2 regions of the Mesobacillus sp. QJM3NY_10 genome follow, and region 2 is predicted to be linked to the other one. Evidence: a T-box and tRNA genes for the amino acid it is inferred to sense, from the RefSeq annotation. Region 2 holds a T-box; the other holds one or more tRNA genes.
The links. The T-box of region 2 lies ahead of leuS (leucine--tRNA ligase). A T-box ahead of a tRNA ligase gene usually reads a tRNA of that ligase, here a tRNA-Leu.
Positions count from the first base shown of each region.

Region 1: it has a tRNA-Leu gene. The T-box ahead of leuS (leucine--tRNA ligase) is inferred to sense a tRNA for this amino acid. The anticodon was not compared.

Region 1 is NZ_CM149675.1:242,467-249,925, forward strand. It holds gene cmpA (cortex morphogenetic protein CmpA) at 1-26, opposite strand, end outside; gene AC0VX7_RS01300 (SprT family protein) at 120-593, shown strand; tRNA gene AC0VX7_RS01305 (tRNA-Asn) at 859-933, shown strand; tRNA gene AC0VX7_RS01310 (tRNA-Ser) at 949-1,039, shown strand; tRNA gene AC0VX7_RS01315 (tRNA-Glu) at 1,054-1,128, shown strand; tRNA gene AC0VX7_RS01320 (tRNA-Asp) at 1,203-1,278, shown strand; tRNA gene AC0VX7_RS01325 (tRNA-Gln) at 1,285-1,359, shown strand; tRNA gene AC0VX7_RS01330 (tRNA-Lys) at 1,365-1,440, shown strand; tRNA gene AC0VX7_RS01335 (tRNA-Leu) at 1,506-1,590, shown strand; tRNA gene AC0VX7_RS01340 (tRNA-Leu) at 1,649-1,734, shown strand; tRNA gene AC0VX7_RS01345 (tRNA-Arg) at 1,799-1,875, shown strand; tRNA gene AC0VX7_RS01350 (tRNA-Pro) at 1,894-1,970, shown strand; tRNA gene AC0VX7_RS01355 (tRNA-Gly) at 1,992-2,065, shown strand; rRNA gene AC0VX7_RS01360 (16S ribosomal RNA) at 2,184-3,734, shown strand; rRNA gene AC0VX7_RS01365 (23S ribosomal RNA) at 3,942-6,876, shown strand; rRNA gene rrf (5S ribosomal RNA) at 6,980-7,095, shown strand; tRNA gene AC0VX7_RS01375 (tRNA-Met) at 7,132-7,205, shown strand; tRNA gene AC0VX7_RS01380 (tRNA-Asp) at 7,229-7,304, shown strand.
Region 2 is NZ_CM149675.1:3,730,724-3,738,182, forward strand. It holds gene AC0VX7_RS18755 (BaiN/RdsA family NAD(P)/FAD-dependent oxidoreductase) at 1-390, shown strand, start outside; gene AC0VX7_RS18760 (sporulation protein Cse60) at 750-935, opposite strand; gene AC0VX7_RS18765 (rhodanese-like domain-containing protein) at 993-1,304, opposite strand; gene leuS (leucine--tRNA ligase) at 1,485-3,899, opposite strand; T-box leader at 4,030-4,247, opposite strand; gene AC0VX7_RS18775 (nuclease-related domain-containing protein) at 4,583-5,557, shown strand; gene AC0VX7_RS18780 (3-hydroxybutyrate dehydrogenase) at 5,599-6,375, opposite strand; gene AC0VX7_RS18785 (GntP family permease) at 6,392-7,459, opposite strand, start outside.

The DNA of each region.
Region 1 (7,459 bases), 1.3 Mb from region 2:
ATTTGATTCTGAAACCAGACAGGCATGGCAATACCTCCTTAAGATAATGCGTTAAATGGTAACATTAATATATGCTATAATGGGTTGTCATGTTTCTTTAAAAGGCAGGCGTTTTACAGATGACTGATCAAGAATTGCACAATCTTGTAGTGATGATTTCAAATGAATACTTCCATAAGCCGTTCAGGCATAAAGCGTTCTTCAATCCGAGACTTCGAACGACTGGCGGGCGCTATATGCTGAGCAGCCACAACATTGAAATTAATAAAAAGTATTTTGAGCAGCTTGGTGAGGCAGAGTTGATCGGGATCATTAAGCATGAACTTTGCCATTACCATCTTCATATAGAAGGAAAAGGATACAAGCATCGCGATAAAGACTTTCGGGATTTATTAAAGAAGGTAGATGCCCCGAGATTTTGTTCTGCACTTCCTGAGGAGAAGAAGAGAAGGGCTAAACAGAAATTCATTTTTTATCAGTGCAGCAGTTGCAATTTGACCTATCGCCGCAAAAGATCTATAAATACATCAAAATACGTGTGTGGAAAATGCCGAGGAAAGCTGATAAAAGTGAAGGAAATGACTGTAGAATAAGCCTTTGTGGGCTTTAAAAAAAGAAATGAAAAACTTATTTAAAACACCCTTGACTTTTACTAGGCACCTCCCTATAATAGTAAGAGTCGACAAGACAACGACATCGAAAATTAAAGTTATTCCGCAGTAACTCAGTGGTAGAGCAACGAGCGATATCGTCTCTGAGTTTGCTACGAGTTGTACTCATCGAACCGCTCCTTGAATAGGCGTTCTGAGATGAGGACAGTCGGCGAAGAATAACTATTGAAAGAACAAATATGAATATTCCGCAGTAGCTCAGTGGTAGAGCACTCGGCTGTTAACCGAGCGGTCGTAGGTTCGAATCCTACCTGCGGAGCCATTAATTTCAAGGTATGGGGAAGTACTCAAGAGGCTGAAGAGGCGCCCCTGCTAAGGGTGTAGGTCGCGTAAGCGGCGCGAGGGTTCAAATCCCTCCTTCTCCGCCAGAACCTTTTAATATGGCCCCTTGGTCAAGCGGTTAAGACACCGCCCTTTCACGGCGGTAACACGGGTTCGAATCCCGTAGGGGTCACCAAGATTTTTCGCGTTAGCGAAAATAATCATCCTTAACTTCGCGACAGCGAAAGTAACTATTATAATTCCATTTCTGGTCCCGTGGTGTAGCGGTTAACATGCCTGCCTGTCACGCAGGAGATCGCCGGTTCGATCCCGGTCGGGACCGCCATTTTATTGGGCTATAGCCAAGCGGTAAGGCATCGCACTTTGACTGCGACATGCGTTGGTTCGAATCCAGCTAGCCCAGCCATTTACGAGCCATTAGCTCAGTCGGTAGAGCATCTGACTTTTAATCAGAGGGTCGAAGGTTCGAGTCCTTCATGGCTCACCAAAGTTTTTTCGCGCCAGCGAAAATAACTTTCCTTAATTCTCGCTTCGGCGAATGAATATCCATATGCGGGTGTGGCGGAATTGGCAGACGCACCAGACTTAGGATCTGGCGCCGCAAGGCGTGGGGGTTCGACTCCCTTCACCCGCACCATTAATTGCCTGTTGATTAATGAACCTCAATTAGTTATTATATAACCCTGTCATGTTTTGCGGTCGTGGCGGAATGGCAGACGCGCTAGGTTGAGGGCCTAGTGGGGGCAACCCCGTGGAGGTTCAAGTCCTCTCGGCCGCACCAAAAAAAAGTTATTGACATCCTATATCGGGTGTGATAAGATTTAAAAGTTGCTATTAAAACTAATGCGCCCGTAGCTCAATTGGATAGAGCGTCTGACTACGGATCAGAAGGTTATGGGTTCGACTCCTTTCGGGCGCGCCATTATTTTTTCCTTAATAACGGGGAGTAGCTCAGCTTGGTAGAGCACTTGGTTTGGGACCAAGGGGTCGCAGGTTCGAATCCTGTCTTCCCGACCATTCAGCAATTCAACTTTATATGCGGGTGTAGTTTAGTGGTAAAACCTCAGCCTTCCAAGCTGATGATGAGAGTTCGATTCTCTTCACCCGCTCCAATTTCATTGCTCTTTGAAAACTAAACAAACAAGCGTCAACAAACAATAAATGATCATGACTTCTATTATAGAAGAACATGAGCCAACGTTTTAACTTTATGAGCTAACTCATAACTCTTTCTTGGAGAGTTTGATCCTGGCTCAGGACGAACGCTGGCGGCGTGCCTAATACATGCAAGTCGAGCGGATCTTCATTAGCTTGCTTTTGAAGATCAGCGGCGGACGGGTGAGTAACACGTGGGCAACCTGCCTGTAAGACTGGGATAACTTCGGGAAACCGGAGCTAATACCGGATAATCCTTTCCCTCACATGAGGGAAAGCTGAAAGACGGTTTCGGCTGTCACTTACAGATGGGCCCGCGGCGCATTAGCTAGTTGGTGAGGTAACGGCTCACCAAGGCAACGATGCGTAGCCGACCTGAGAGGGTGATCGGCCACACTGGGACTGAGACACGGCCCAGACTCCTACGGGAGGCAGCAGTAGGGAATCTTCCGCAATGGACGAAAGTCTGACGGAGCAACGCCGCGTGAACGATGAAGGCCTTCGGGTCGTAAAGTTCTGTTGTCAGGGAAGAACAAGTATCGGAGTAACTGCCGGTACCTTGACGGTACCTGACCAGAAAGCCACGGCTAACTACGTGCCAGCAGCCGCGGTAATACGTAGGTGGCAAGCGTTGTCCGGAATTATTGGGCGTAAAGCGCGCGCAGGCGGTTCCTTAAGTCTGATGTGAAAGCCCCCGGCTCAACCGGGGAGGGTCATTGGAAACTGGGGAACTTGAGTGCAGAAGAGGAGAGCGGAATTCCACGTGTAGCGGTGAAATGCGTAGAGATGTGGAGGAACACCAGTGGCGAAGGCGGCTCTCTGGTCTGTAACTGACGCTGAGGCGCGAAAGCGTGGGGAGCGAACAGGATTAGATACCCTGGTAGTCCACGCCGTAAACGATGAGTGCTAAGTGTTAGAGGGTTTCCGCCCTTTAGTGCTGCAGCAAACGCATTAAGCACTCCGCCTGGGGAGTACGGCCGCAAGGCTGAAACTCAAAGGAATTGACGGGGGCCCGCACAAGCGGTGGAGCATGTGGTTTAATTCGAAGCAACGCGAAGAACCTTACCAGGTCTTGACATCCTCTGACAACCCTAGAGATAGGACGTTTCCCTTCGGGGGACAGAGTGACAGGTGGTGCATGGTTGTCGTCAGCTCGTGTCGTGAGATGTTGGGTTAAGTCCCGCAACGAGCGCAACCCTTGATCTTAGTTGCCAGCATTCAGTTGGGCACTCTAAGGTGACTGCCGGTGACAAACCGGAGGAAGGTGGGGATGACGTCAAATCATCATGCCCCTTATGACCTGGGCTACACACGTGCTACAATGGATGGAACAAAGGGTCGCGAAGCCGCGAGGTCGAGCCAATCCCATAAATCCATTCTCAGTTCGGATTGCAGGCTGCAACTCGCCTGCATGAAGCCGGAATCGCTAGTAATCGCGGATCAGCATGCCGCGGTGAATACGTTCCCGGGCCTTGTACACACCGCCCGTCACACCACGAGAGTTTGTAACACCCGAAGTCGGTGGGGTAACCTTTATGGAGCCAGCCGCCTAAGGTGGGACAGATGATTGGGGTGAAGTCGTAACAAGGTAGCCGTATCGGAAGGTGCGGCTGGATCACCTCCTTTCTAAGGATATTGCCGTAATGGCAATCGGAACTTAGACCTTATGGTCTATGATGTTGTACGCTTGTTTGTTTAGTTTTGAGGGAGCAATTGCCTCAAAGTTTTTTTGTTCCTTGAAAACTAGATAATCGTAAGTAAGAAGAACCAAGAAAAAACCGAGTGATCGCCATTTTAGTTTTCTCTCTATATTAATAGAGAAATGACCTTTTAGGTTAAGTTAGAAAGGGCGCACGGTGGATGCCTTGGCACTAGGAGCCGATGAAGGACGGGACTAACACCGATATGCTTCGGGGAGCTGTAAGTAAGCTTTGATCCGGAGATTTCCGAATGGGGAAACCCACTGTTCGTAATGGAACAGTATCTTTACCTGAATACATAGGGTATTGAAGGCAGACCCGGGGAACTGAAACATCTAAGTACCCGGAGGAAGAGAAAGCAAACGCGATTCCCTGAGTAGCGGCGAGCGAAACGGGACATAGCCCAAACCAAGAGGCTTGCCTCTTGGGGTTGTAGGACACTCAACATGGAGTTACAAAGGAACGGGGTAGATGAAGTGGTCTGGAAAGGCCCGTCAAAGAAGGTAAAAACCCTGTAGTTGAAACTTCGTTCCCTCCTGAGTGGATCCTGAGTACGGCGGGACACGAGAAATCCCGTCGGAAGCTGGGAGGACCATCTCCCAAGGCTAAATACTCCCTAGTGACCGATAGTGAACCAGTACCGTGAGGGAAAGGTGAAAAGCACCCCGGAAGGGGAGTGAAATAGATCCTGAAACCGTGTGCCTACAAGTAGTCAGAGCCCGTTAATGGGTGATGGCGTGCCTTTTGTAGAATGAACCGGCGAGTTACGATTACATGCAAGGTTAAGTTGAGAAGACGGAGCCGCAGCGAAAGCGAGTCTGAATAGGGCGAATGAGTATGTGGTCGTAGACCCGAAACCAGGTGATCTACCCATGTCCAGGGTGAAGGTTGGGTAACACCAACTGGAGGCCCGAACCCACGCACGTTGAAAAGTGCGGGGATGAGGTGTGGGTAGCGGAGAAATTCCAATCGAACTTGGAGATAGCTGGTTCTCTCCGAAATAGCTTTAGGGCTAGCCTCACGTTGTAAGAGTCTTGGAGGTAGAGCACTGTTTGGACTAGGGGCCCTCATCGGGTTACCGAATTCAGACAAACTCCGAATGCCAAAGACTTATCCGTGGGAGTCAGACTGCGAGTGATAAGATCCGTAGTCAAAAGGGAAACAGCCCAGACCACCAGCTAAGGTCCCAAAGTATACGTTAAGTGGAAAAGGATGTGGAGTTGCTTAGACAACCAGGATGTTGGCTTAGAAGCAGCCACCATTTAAAGAGTGCGTAATAGCTCACTGGTCGAGTGACTCTGCGCCGAAAATGTACCGGGGCTAAACGTATCACCGAAGCTGTGGATTGACATCTTAGATGTCAGTGGTAGGAGAGCGTTCTAAGGGCGTTGAAGTCAGACCGTAAGGACTGGTGGAGCGCTTAGAAGTGAGAATGCCGGTATGAGTAGCGAAAGATGGGTGAGAATCCCATCCACCGAATGCCCAAGGTTTCCTGAGGAAGGCTCGTCCTCTCAGGGTTAGTCGGGACCTAAGCCGAGGCCGAAAGGCGTAGGCGATGGACAACAGGTTGATATTCCTGTACCACCTCTTTATCGTTTGAGCAATGGGGGGACGCAGTAGGATAGGGTAAGCGCGCTGTTGGATATGCGCGTCTAAGCAGTTAGGCTGCAAGTGAGGCAAATCCCGCTTGCGTGAAGGCTGAGCTGTGACAGCGAGGGAAATATAGTACCGAAGTTCCTGATTCCACACTGCCAAGAAAAGCCTCTAGCGAGATAAAAGGTGCCCGTACCGCAAACCGACACAGGTAGGCGAGGAGAGAATCCTAAGGTGAGCGAGAGAACTCTCGTTAAGGAACTCGGCAAAATGACCCCGTAACTTCGGGAGAAGGGGTGCTCATTTGGGTGAATAGCCTAGATGAGCCGCAGTGAATAGGCCCAGGCGACTGTTTAGCAAAAACACAGGTCTCTGCGAAGCCGCAAGGCGAAGTATAGGGGCTGACGCCTGCCCGGTGCTGGAAGGTTAAGAGGAGGGGTTAGCTCACGCGAAGCTCTGAATCGAAGCCCCAGTAAACGGCGGCCGTAACTATAACGGTCCTAAGGTAGCGAAATTCCTTGTCGGGTAAGTTCCGACCCGCACGAAAGGCGTAACGATCTGGGCACTGTCTCAACGAGAGACTCGGTGAAATTATAGTACCTGTGAAGATGCAGGTTACCCGCGACAGGACGGAAAGACCCCGTGGAGCTTTACTGTAGCCTGATATTGAATTTTGGTACAGCTTGTACAGGATAGGTAGGAGCCTGAGAAACCGGAGCGCCAGCTTCGGTGGAGGCGCTGGTGGGATACTACCCTGGCTGTATTGAAATTCTAACCCACGCCCCTGATCGGGGCGGGAGACAGTGTCAGGTGGGCAGTTTGACTGGGGCGGTCGCCTCCTAAAGAGTAACGGAGGCGCCCAAAGGTTCCCTCAGAATGGTTGGAAATCATTCGCAGAGTGTAAAGGCACAAGGGAGCTTGACTGCGAGACCTACAAGTCGAGCAGGGACGAAAGTCGGGCTTAGTGATCCGGTGGTTCCGCATGGAAGGGCCATCGCTCAACGGATAAAAGCTACCCCGGGGATAACAGGCTTATCTCCCCCAAGAGTCCACATCGACGGGGAGGTTTGGCACCTCGATGTCGGCTCATCGCATCCTGGGGCTGTAGTCGGTCCCAAGGGTTGGGCTGTTCGCCCATTAAAGCGGTACGCGAGCTGGGTTCAGAACGTCGTGAGACAGTTCGGTCCCTATCCGTCGTGGGCGCAGGAAATTTGAGAGGAGCTGTCCTTAGTACGAGAGGACCGGGATGGACGCACCGCTGGTGTACCAGTTGTCTTGCCAAAGGCATCGCTGGGTAGCTATGTGCGGACGGGATAAGTGCTGAAAGCATCTAAGCATGAAGCCCCCCTCAAGATGAGATTTCCCATAGCGCAAGCTAGTAAGAACCCTGAAAGATGATCAGGTTGATAGGTCAGAGGTGGAAGCGCGGTGACGTGTGGAGCTGACTGATACTAATCGTTCGAGGACTTAACCAAAATAGATTACTCGTTGCTTCTTATTCTTCTTACACATTATCTAGTTTTGAGGGAATAAAGTTTTTTGCGAAGCAAAATAACTGTCCTTTCCTTAATTAAATAGTCTGGTGGCGATGGCGAGAAGGTCACACCCGTTCCCATACCGAACACGGAAGTTAAGCTTCTCAGCGCCGATGGTAGTTGGGGGTTTCCCCCTGTGAGAGTAGGACGCCGCCGGGCTGTTTTAAAAATTTAAATGGATTCTTATATTATCGACGCGGGGTGGAGCAGTTCGGTAGCTCGTCGGGCTCATAACCCGAAGGTCGCAGGTTCAAATCCTGCCCCCGCAATAATCCATCTTTTTATACATATTGGTCCCGTGGTGTAGCGGTTAACATGCCTGCCTGTCACGCAGGAGATCGCCGGTTCGATCCCGGTCGGGACCGCCATTTTCATAAATTGATAGATTGTCAGGACGAAACATGGTTTCGTTTTTTTTTATTGCCTAAAAACGACGAAAAATGGCTGGTTTTTTTGCCCGTCCTCCTTAAATCGTGTAAACTACATATAGTATCCTCATCCTTAGGAGACATCCTAAGGTTTT
Region 2 (7,459 bases):
GAGCCAAAAAAAGCGGTGAAGAATTTGTTGAAGGGTCTTCTGCCAGAACGGTATCTACTGTTCCTGCTTGAGCTGAATGAGATTGACCCAGCGATGCAGGGCGGACAGCTGGGCCATGAAAAAATAAGAAGCTTCGCCAAATCAGCAAAGCAATTCGAGTTCAAAGTGAACGGTACCCTGCCGCTTGATAAAGCATTTGTCACCGGAGGCGGCGTATCAGTCAAAGAAGTCGAGCCGCAAACAATGGCATCCAAGAAAGCAGAAGGACTTTACTTCTGCGGTGAAATCCTCGACATCCATGGATATACAGGAGGCTACAATATCACCTCCGCACTTGTTACCGGTCGGCTTGCGGGCAGCAATGCTGCTGGATATGCGTTACAGAAATAGTAATTGAACATTTGATTTAGTTGATACGGGTAGCTTTCCTGTTTTCTCTAAAATTCGTGTCCGTCATGACCTTAATGACGGACACTTTTCTGTTTTCACCGGCAATTTCTGTCCGTCATAGCCTTGATGACGGACACTTTTCCGTTTTCATCACCAAATTCTGTCCGTCATGACCTCGATGACGGACACTTTTTCTCGTTTCCCGCCTATTTCTGTCCGTCATGACCTTGATGACGGACACTTTTTCTCGTTTCCTGTCTATCTCTGTCCGTCATGACTTTGATGACGGACACTTTTATCGGTTTCCCGACTTTTTCTGTCCGTCATATCAAATAGAAACAGAGCCTGAGTGAATTCACTCAGGCTCTGTACACGACCATTGCTGAAAAACAGTATATCTGTTCTTCGTCCTCTTCTTCTGGTAGGACCGCGACATTGTACTTTATGTCCAAAAGCTTTTTTTCATCGAGCTTTTCAAGAAATCGGTTCATTTCCTGCTCAAGATCTTTTTCATGTTCGTGATCAAACACTCTGACCTGGATCAAGGGAAGTCATCCTTCCTTTTTTACATCCATTCTGGCCAGATTTTCAGAATTTTATAATTACGGGCGTTTTGTTTCTCCGCCCCAGCTTATCATGCCGCCAACCATGTTGCGTACTTTGAAACCTTGCTCGTTCATGTAGTGGCAGACGTTGCCGCTGCGCGCGCTTGAACGGCAAATGAAGATGTATTCCTTGTCCTTGTCGAATTCGTTCAGTCTTTCAGGAATTTCGCCCATTGGCACATGCTTAGCTCCAGGAACCATACCAGATTCAACTTCATCATGTTCACGAACGTCAACCATTTCTGGCTTTTCTCCAGCTTCCAGCTTCTTTTGAAGTTCTTCAGGTGTGATTGTTTCAACTTTATTCATTAGTCATTTCCTCCATTATTTAGTAAATTTAGTCCCATTTAAAGGATACAATACCTTACTGTATTTTCCCCTATTTATTATATAAAAACCAATTTTAAATTACAAAGAATAAACCTTATGGGGTATTTTATTTTAGAAAATAAAAGGGTCGCCATTACACGACCCTTTTAGGAAAAAATCTTAATTTGCGACTATGTTAACTAGCTTTCCTGGTACTGCAATGACTTTGCGGACTGTCTTTCCGTCAATTTGTTCTTTGACAGCATCATCGCCCATTGCAATCTGCTCAAGCGTTTCTCTGTTTGCATCTGCTGGTACCATCATTTTTGCTTTGATTTTACCGTTTACCTGGACAACGATTTCGACTTCGTCGTCGACTAGCTTGGCTTCATCATAAGCTGGCCATGCTGCATATGTGATTGACTCACTGTGGCCTAGCTTTGCCCAAAGCTCTTCCGCAATATGCGGGGTAATCGGCGCGATCATTTTTACAAAGCCCTCAACGTATGCTTTTGGAAGCTCTTCCGCTTTATAGGCTTCATTGATGAAGACCATCATTTGCGAAATAGCTGTATTGAAACGAAGCCCTTCGTAATCTTCCGTCACCTTTTTAACAGTCTGATGATAGACCTTCTCAAGGTTCGTGTTTTCAACATCCTTGATTTTCTCACTCAAGCTGCCGTTTTCATTGACAAACAGGCGCCAGAAGCGGTCAAGAAAGCGTCGTGATCCGTCCAGCCCATTTGTAGACCATGCAATGGATGCTTCAAGCGGCCCCATGAACATTTCATAAAGACGAAGTGTATCAGCACCATGACTTTCAACGATTTCATCCGGGTTGACGACATTGCCTTTTGACTTGCTCATCTTTTCATTATTTTCACCAAGAATCATTCCCTGGTTGAAAAGCTTCTGGAATGGCTCTTTCGTGTGGACGACGCCTACATCATAAAGGACCTTGTGCCAGAAACGAGCGTAAAGCAAGTGAAGTACTGCGTGCTCTGCGCCTCCGATATAAATATCAACAGGCAGCCATTGCTTTAATTTTTCCTTATCTGCAAGTGCCTGATCATTCTTCGGATCAATATAGCGCAAATAGTACCAGCAGCTGCCACCCCATTGTGGCATTGTGTTCGTTTCCCTGCGGCCTTTTTTGCCTGTTTCAGGATCCACGACATTCACCCAGTCATGAATATTGGCAAGTGGAGACTCGCCTGTACCAGAAGGCTTGATATCCGTCGTTTTAGGAAGAACTAAAGGTAACTGGTCTTCAGGAACAGCGGACATCGTTCCATCTTCCCAGTGAATGATTGGGATTGGCTCACCCCAGTAGCGCTGGCGGCTGAACAGCCAGTCACGAAGGCGGTAAGTGACCTTCTTCGTACCAATGCCTTTTTCCTCAAGCCATGCAATCATCTTATTGATTGCCTCTTCCTTGCCCATGCCGTTAAGAAATTCAGAATTGATGTGCTCCCCGTCGCCAGTGTACGCTTCTTTTTCAATGTCTCCGCCGGCAACGACTTCCTTGATTTCTAAATCGAATTTCTTGGCAAACTCGTAGTCACGCACGTCATGGCCAGGTACTGCCATGATTGCCCCTGTACCATATGAAGCTAGAACATAGTCAGCAATCCAGATTGGCATTTTTTCGCCATTTGCCGGATTGATCGCGTATGCGCCAGTGAAGACGCCTGTTTTGTCCTTCGCAAGGTCTGTACGCTCAAGGTCGCTCTTGCTCTTGATTTCGTCGATATATTTTTCGATTGCTGCGCGCTGTTCAGCTGTAGTGATTTTATCAACCAATTGATGCTCAGGTGCAAGCACTGCATAAGTTGCGCCGAACAAAGTATCCGGACGAGTCGTGAACACGGTGAACGTCCCGTCATGTCCTTCGATGTTGAATGTGATCTCAGCACCTTCTGAACGGCCGATCCAGTTGCGCTGCATATCCTTCAGGCTTTCCGGCCAATCAAGTAAATCAAGATCCTCAAGAAGTCGATCTGCGTAGGCAGTGATCTTAAGCATCCACTGTCTCATTGGACGGCGTTCAACCGGGTGTCCGCCGCGCTCACTTTTTCCGTCGATTACTTCTTCATTGGCTAAAACAGTTCCAAGTGCCGGGCACCAGTTAACCGCAACTTCATCAATGTATGCCAGACCTTTTTCATATAACTTAAGGAAAATCCATTGCGTCCACTTGTAGTATTCTGGGTCGGTTGTGTTGACTTCACGGTCCCAGTCGTATGAAAAACCTAATGCCTTGATCTGGCGGCGGAACGTGTTGATGTTCTGCTCCGTGAACTCTGCAGGATCATTGCCTGTATCCAATGCATACTGCTCAGCAGGAAGTCCGAACGCATCCCAGCCCATCGGGTGAAGAACGTTGAAGCCCTGCATCCTTTTCATCCGTGAAAGGATATCAGTCGCTGTATAACCTTCCGGGTGTCCAACGTGAAGGCCGGCACCAGATGGATACGGGAACATATCAAGCGCATAGAACTTCTCTTTCCCTTTATCTTCAGTCGTTTTGAACGTTTTGTTCTGTTCCCAATGCGATTGCCATTTTTTCTCGATTTCCTGATGGTTAAAACTCATCGTTTTTGTCCTCCTGTTTGGTTTCGATTTATTTTTTAGCGGATGAAGTTTACTAATTGAAAGCCAGCGACATTGTTGGACTTGCTGCCCAGTCAACGACTCCAGAAAAATAAAAAACTCCCGTCCCTGTAAAAGGGACGAGAGGTTATGTATGATCTCCCGCGGTACCACCCAAATTAGTGTGTAACACTCGCTTCATTCATCCTTAACGCGGAAAACGGCAAACGCTACTTGTGTTCACGTCTGCGACTCAAAGGCGAGTTCATGATGGTCCTGTCTGGCTTGCACCAACCGCCAGCTCTCTACATCAGGTTTTGCACCACTACTACTCCTTGTCGAAGTCTTTCGTTATGAATATAGAGATATTGTAATAAAATTCCGTCCCATATGCAAGCAGAGATAAAATAAATGATTATGGAGAGTAGTTTATGTCTGTATCTTTTGTTTGGTGTGGGATTTTAAAGGTAGATTGGACACAAAATTGGAAAAAAACGCGGTGAATTTCCAGTTCGCGGAATTAAGGTGGATTTTCGCGGAATCAACCCGTATTTTCGCGGGATTATATCGCAATTTCGCGGGATTCGAAGCGTATTTCGCGGAATTAAATAAATTCGTGATCAATAAAGGATTTTTTTCATGGATAACGAATGTAATGGGTATCAAATTTATATGGAGTGATGCAAGTGATAGCTAAATATCGTACGATCCCCACTGAAATCCTCATTTTTGACGCAATTATCCGCCGTTTACCTGACAATCATCCTCGGAAATCTGAATTCCTTTCCAAACTAATCCGCTGGAAAGCAGGGTACAAGGGAGAAATAGAAGTGGACTATTATCTTTCCCTGTTTCCGGATGATGACTTAACGATATTCCAATACCTCAGACTCCCACATAAAAATGGTTATTATCAAATCGATACCCTGATTATTAGTCCGTGGTTCATGGTCATTATTGAATCAAAGAATCTTGCCGGTACAATTGAAATTGATCATGAATTGGACCAGCTACTTCAAACCTATGATGGCACGGAGAAAGGATATAATAATCCAATATTACAAGCAGAAATCCAAAGTGCTCACCTCAAAAAATGGCTGACCAAGCATCAACTCCCTTTGCCTCCCCTTGAGACTTTTGTAACAATAAGCAACCCCCAAACGATAATCAAAAACCCTACTAATAATAAGGTAGTATCATACAGAACATGCCGTGCTGCGAGGATTCCTTTTAAAATTGCAACTTTAAAAACACAATTCAATAAAGAAATTTTCACAAAGAAAGATATTAAAAGAGTCACTCGTTTGCTGCTCAAACAACATGTACCATTCGTTCCTGATCCCAAGTCCATGGATATCCCCAACGATATCTTAACTGGAGTCCAGTGCCCATACTGCAGCCTTTTTAGTATGGAACGCATGCATGGCACATGGTTTTGTGAAAATTGCGGGAAGACATCAAAGGATGCACACATACAAGCAGTTAAAGACTATTTCCTCTTGAATGGCCCTGCACTAACGAATAAAAAATTGCGGGAATTCCTCCATATAAATTCAGAAGATACAATTACTCGAATCCTTCATTCACTGAATCTTGTTTTTACAGGTACAACAAGAAACAGAATCTATTCCCCGCCAGAAGATTTTTTCAACGGACTATAATGTAAAAAGCCGGCTACCAAAAAGGTAATCCGGCTTTAAACTTATTGAATCGTATACCCTCCATCAATGACAGCCGCCTGGCCTGTGATTCCTTTGGCCGCATCACTGGCGAGGAACATAACATAACTTGCGATTTCCTCTACAGCCAGGAGGCGTTTTTGCGGAACGAGCGGAAAAATTACTTCCTCGAGCACTTTTTCAAGTGGTACATTCCTTGTCTCCGCCAGGCTGGAAAGCTGGTTGCGCACAAGCGGTGTATCGACATAACCAGGGCAGACTGCGTTCACTGTGATGCCATGCTCCGCGGTTTCGAGTGCGGCAACCTTTGTAAGCCCAATAACTCCATGCTTGGCACTGTTGTATGCTGCTTTTCCGGCAAAACCGACAAGCCCATTGATGGAGGCCATGTTGATCACCCGGCCAGAACCTTGTTTTTTCATGACTGGCAGCACATGCTTCAAGGCTATAAATGGTGCTGTGAGCATCACCTTTATCAACAGTTCGAATTTTTCCGTCGGGAAGTCTTCGATCATGGAGACATATTGCAAGCCAGCATTGTTGATGAGAACATCGACAGTACCAAAGTGCTCAATGCATTTTGCCACTGCCTCCTCAATGTCTTTTTCGCTGGTAACGTCACATTTAAAACCCGAAGCATCATACCCCTGCTCACGCAGACTGGCTGCCGCTTTTTCCACAGTGTCTTCCTGTAAATCTGTTAAAAACACCTTCGCGCCCTGCTCAGCAAAACTTTTTCCAATCTCATAGCCGATTCCCTGGGCGGCACCGGTAATCATCACGATCTTATCTTTTACCATTGGGAATCTCCTTTCTTTAAATGCCTAATCCTACAGAGAATAGAACAATCGCTATTGCCACACCAATCAACGGAACAATGACAGTCACAGCAGCTACTGGATTGTACGCATCCTGATGGGACTCACCACAGATTGCCCGAACGGTCGTGACGACGTAACCATTATGCGGCAGTGAATCGAGCGCACCGGAGGAAATTGCCGCTACCCTGTGGAGCGCTTCCGGATTGACGCCCATATCCATGTAATGCGGAGCGAGCAATGGAAGCGCGATTGCCTGACCACCGGATGCCGAGCCAGTCATACCGGCAATGACACTGACGGCGATTGCTGCACCGATCAATGGGCTTCCTGGAATATTCGTCATCGCATCAACAGCAGTCTGGAAAGCCGGCACTGCTTTTGCGACACCGCCGAATCCTACGACTGCAGCTGTGTTACCAATCGCAATCAATGCGCCCATCGTTCCTTCTGAAAGTGCTTCCCAGAAGTTTTTGAAATACTTGCGATTTAATAGATAGGCAGATACAACCCCACCAAGCAGGGCAATGATCAGTGCTGACTGTTTTAATGAATCATGGAAAATGAATGAGATCACCAATACCACTACCAAAGGAATCAGGCCCATAAGAGGATGAGGAAGCTCTCGCTTTTCCATCATTGGATCGGTCTTCCTGGCTTCAAATTTTTCTCCTTTTGCAACGGCATTAGTAATCATTCGTTTCAGCCACCAGTAACCAAAGATCATCATGAAGACGGCAACAATGGCACTGACCTCCCAGCCTGCCAGCGGTGATGTATTGAGGAACTCAATCGGAATCCAGTTCTGGATTTCCGGAGACCCGGCAGAAGTCATCGTAAAGGTAACGGAGCCGAAAGCCAGTGCTGCCGGAATAAAACGCCTTGGCAGATTCGCCTGCCTGAACAAGCTTAATGCCATTGGATAAACCGAAAATGCTACAACAAACAAGCTTACGCCGCCATAAGTCAGCACGGCACAGGCTGCAACGATCGCAAGCACGGCGAATTTCATCCCCAATTTGTCAACGATGAACTCCGACACACTGTCAGCCGCGCCGCTATCCTC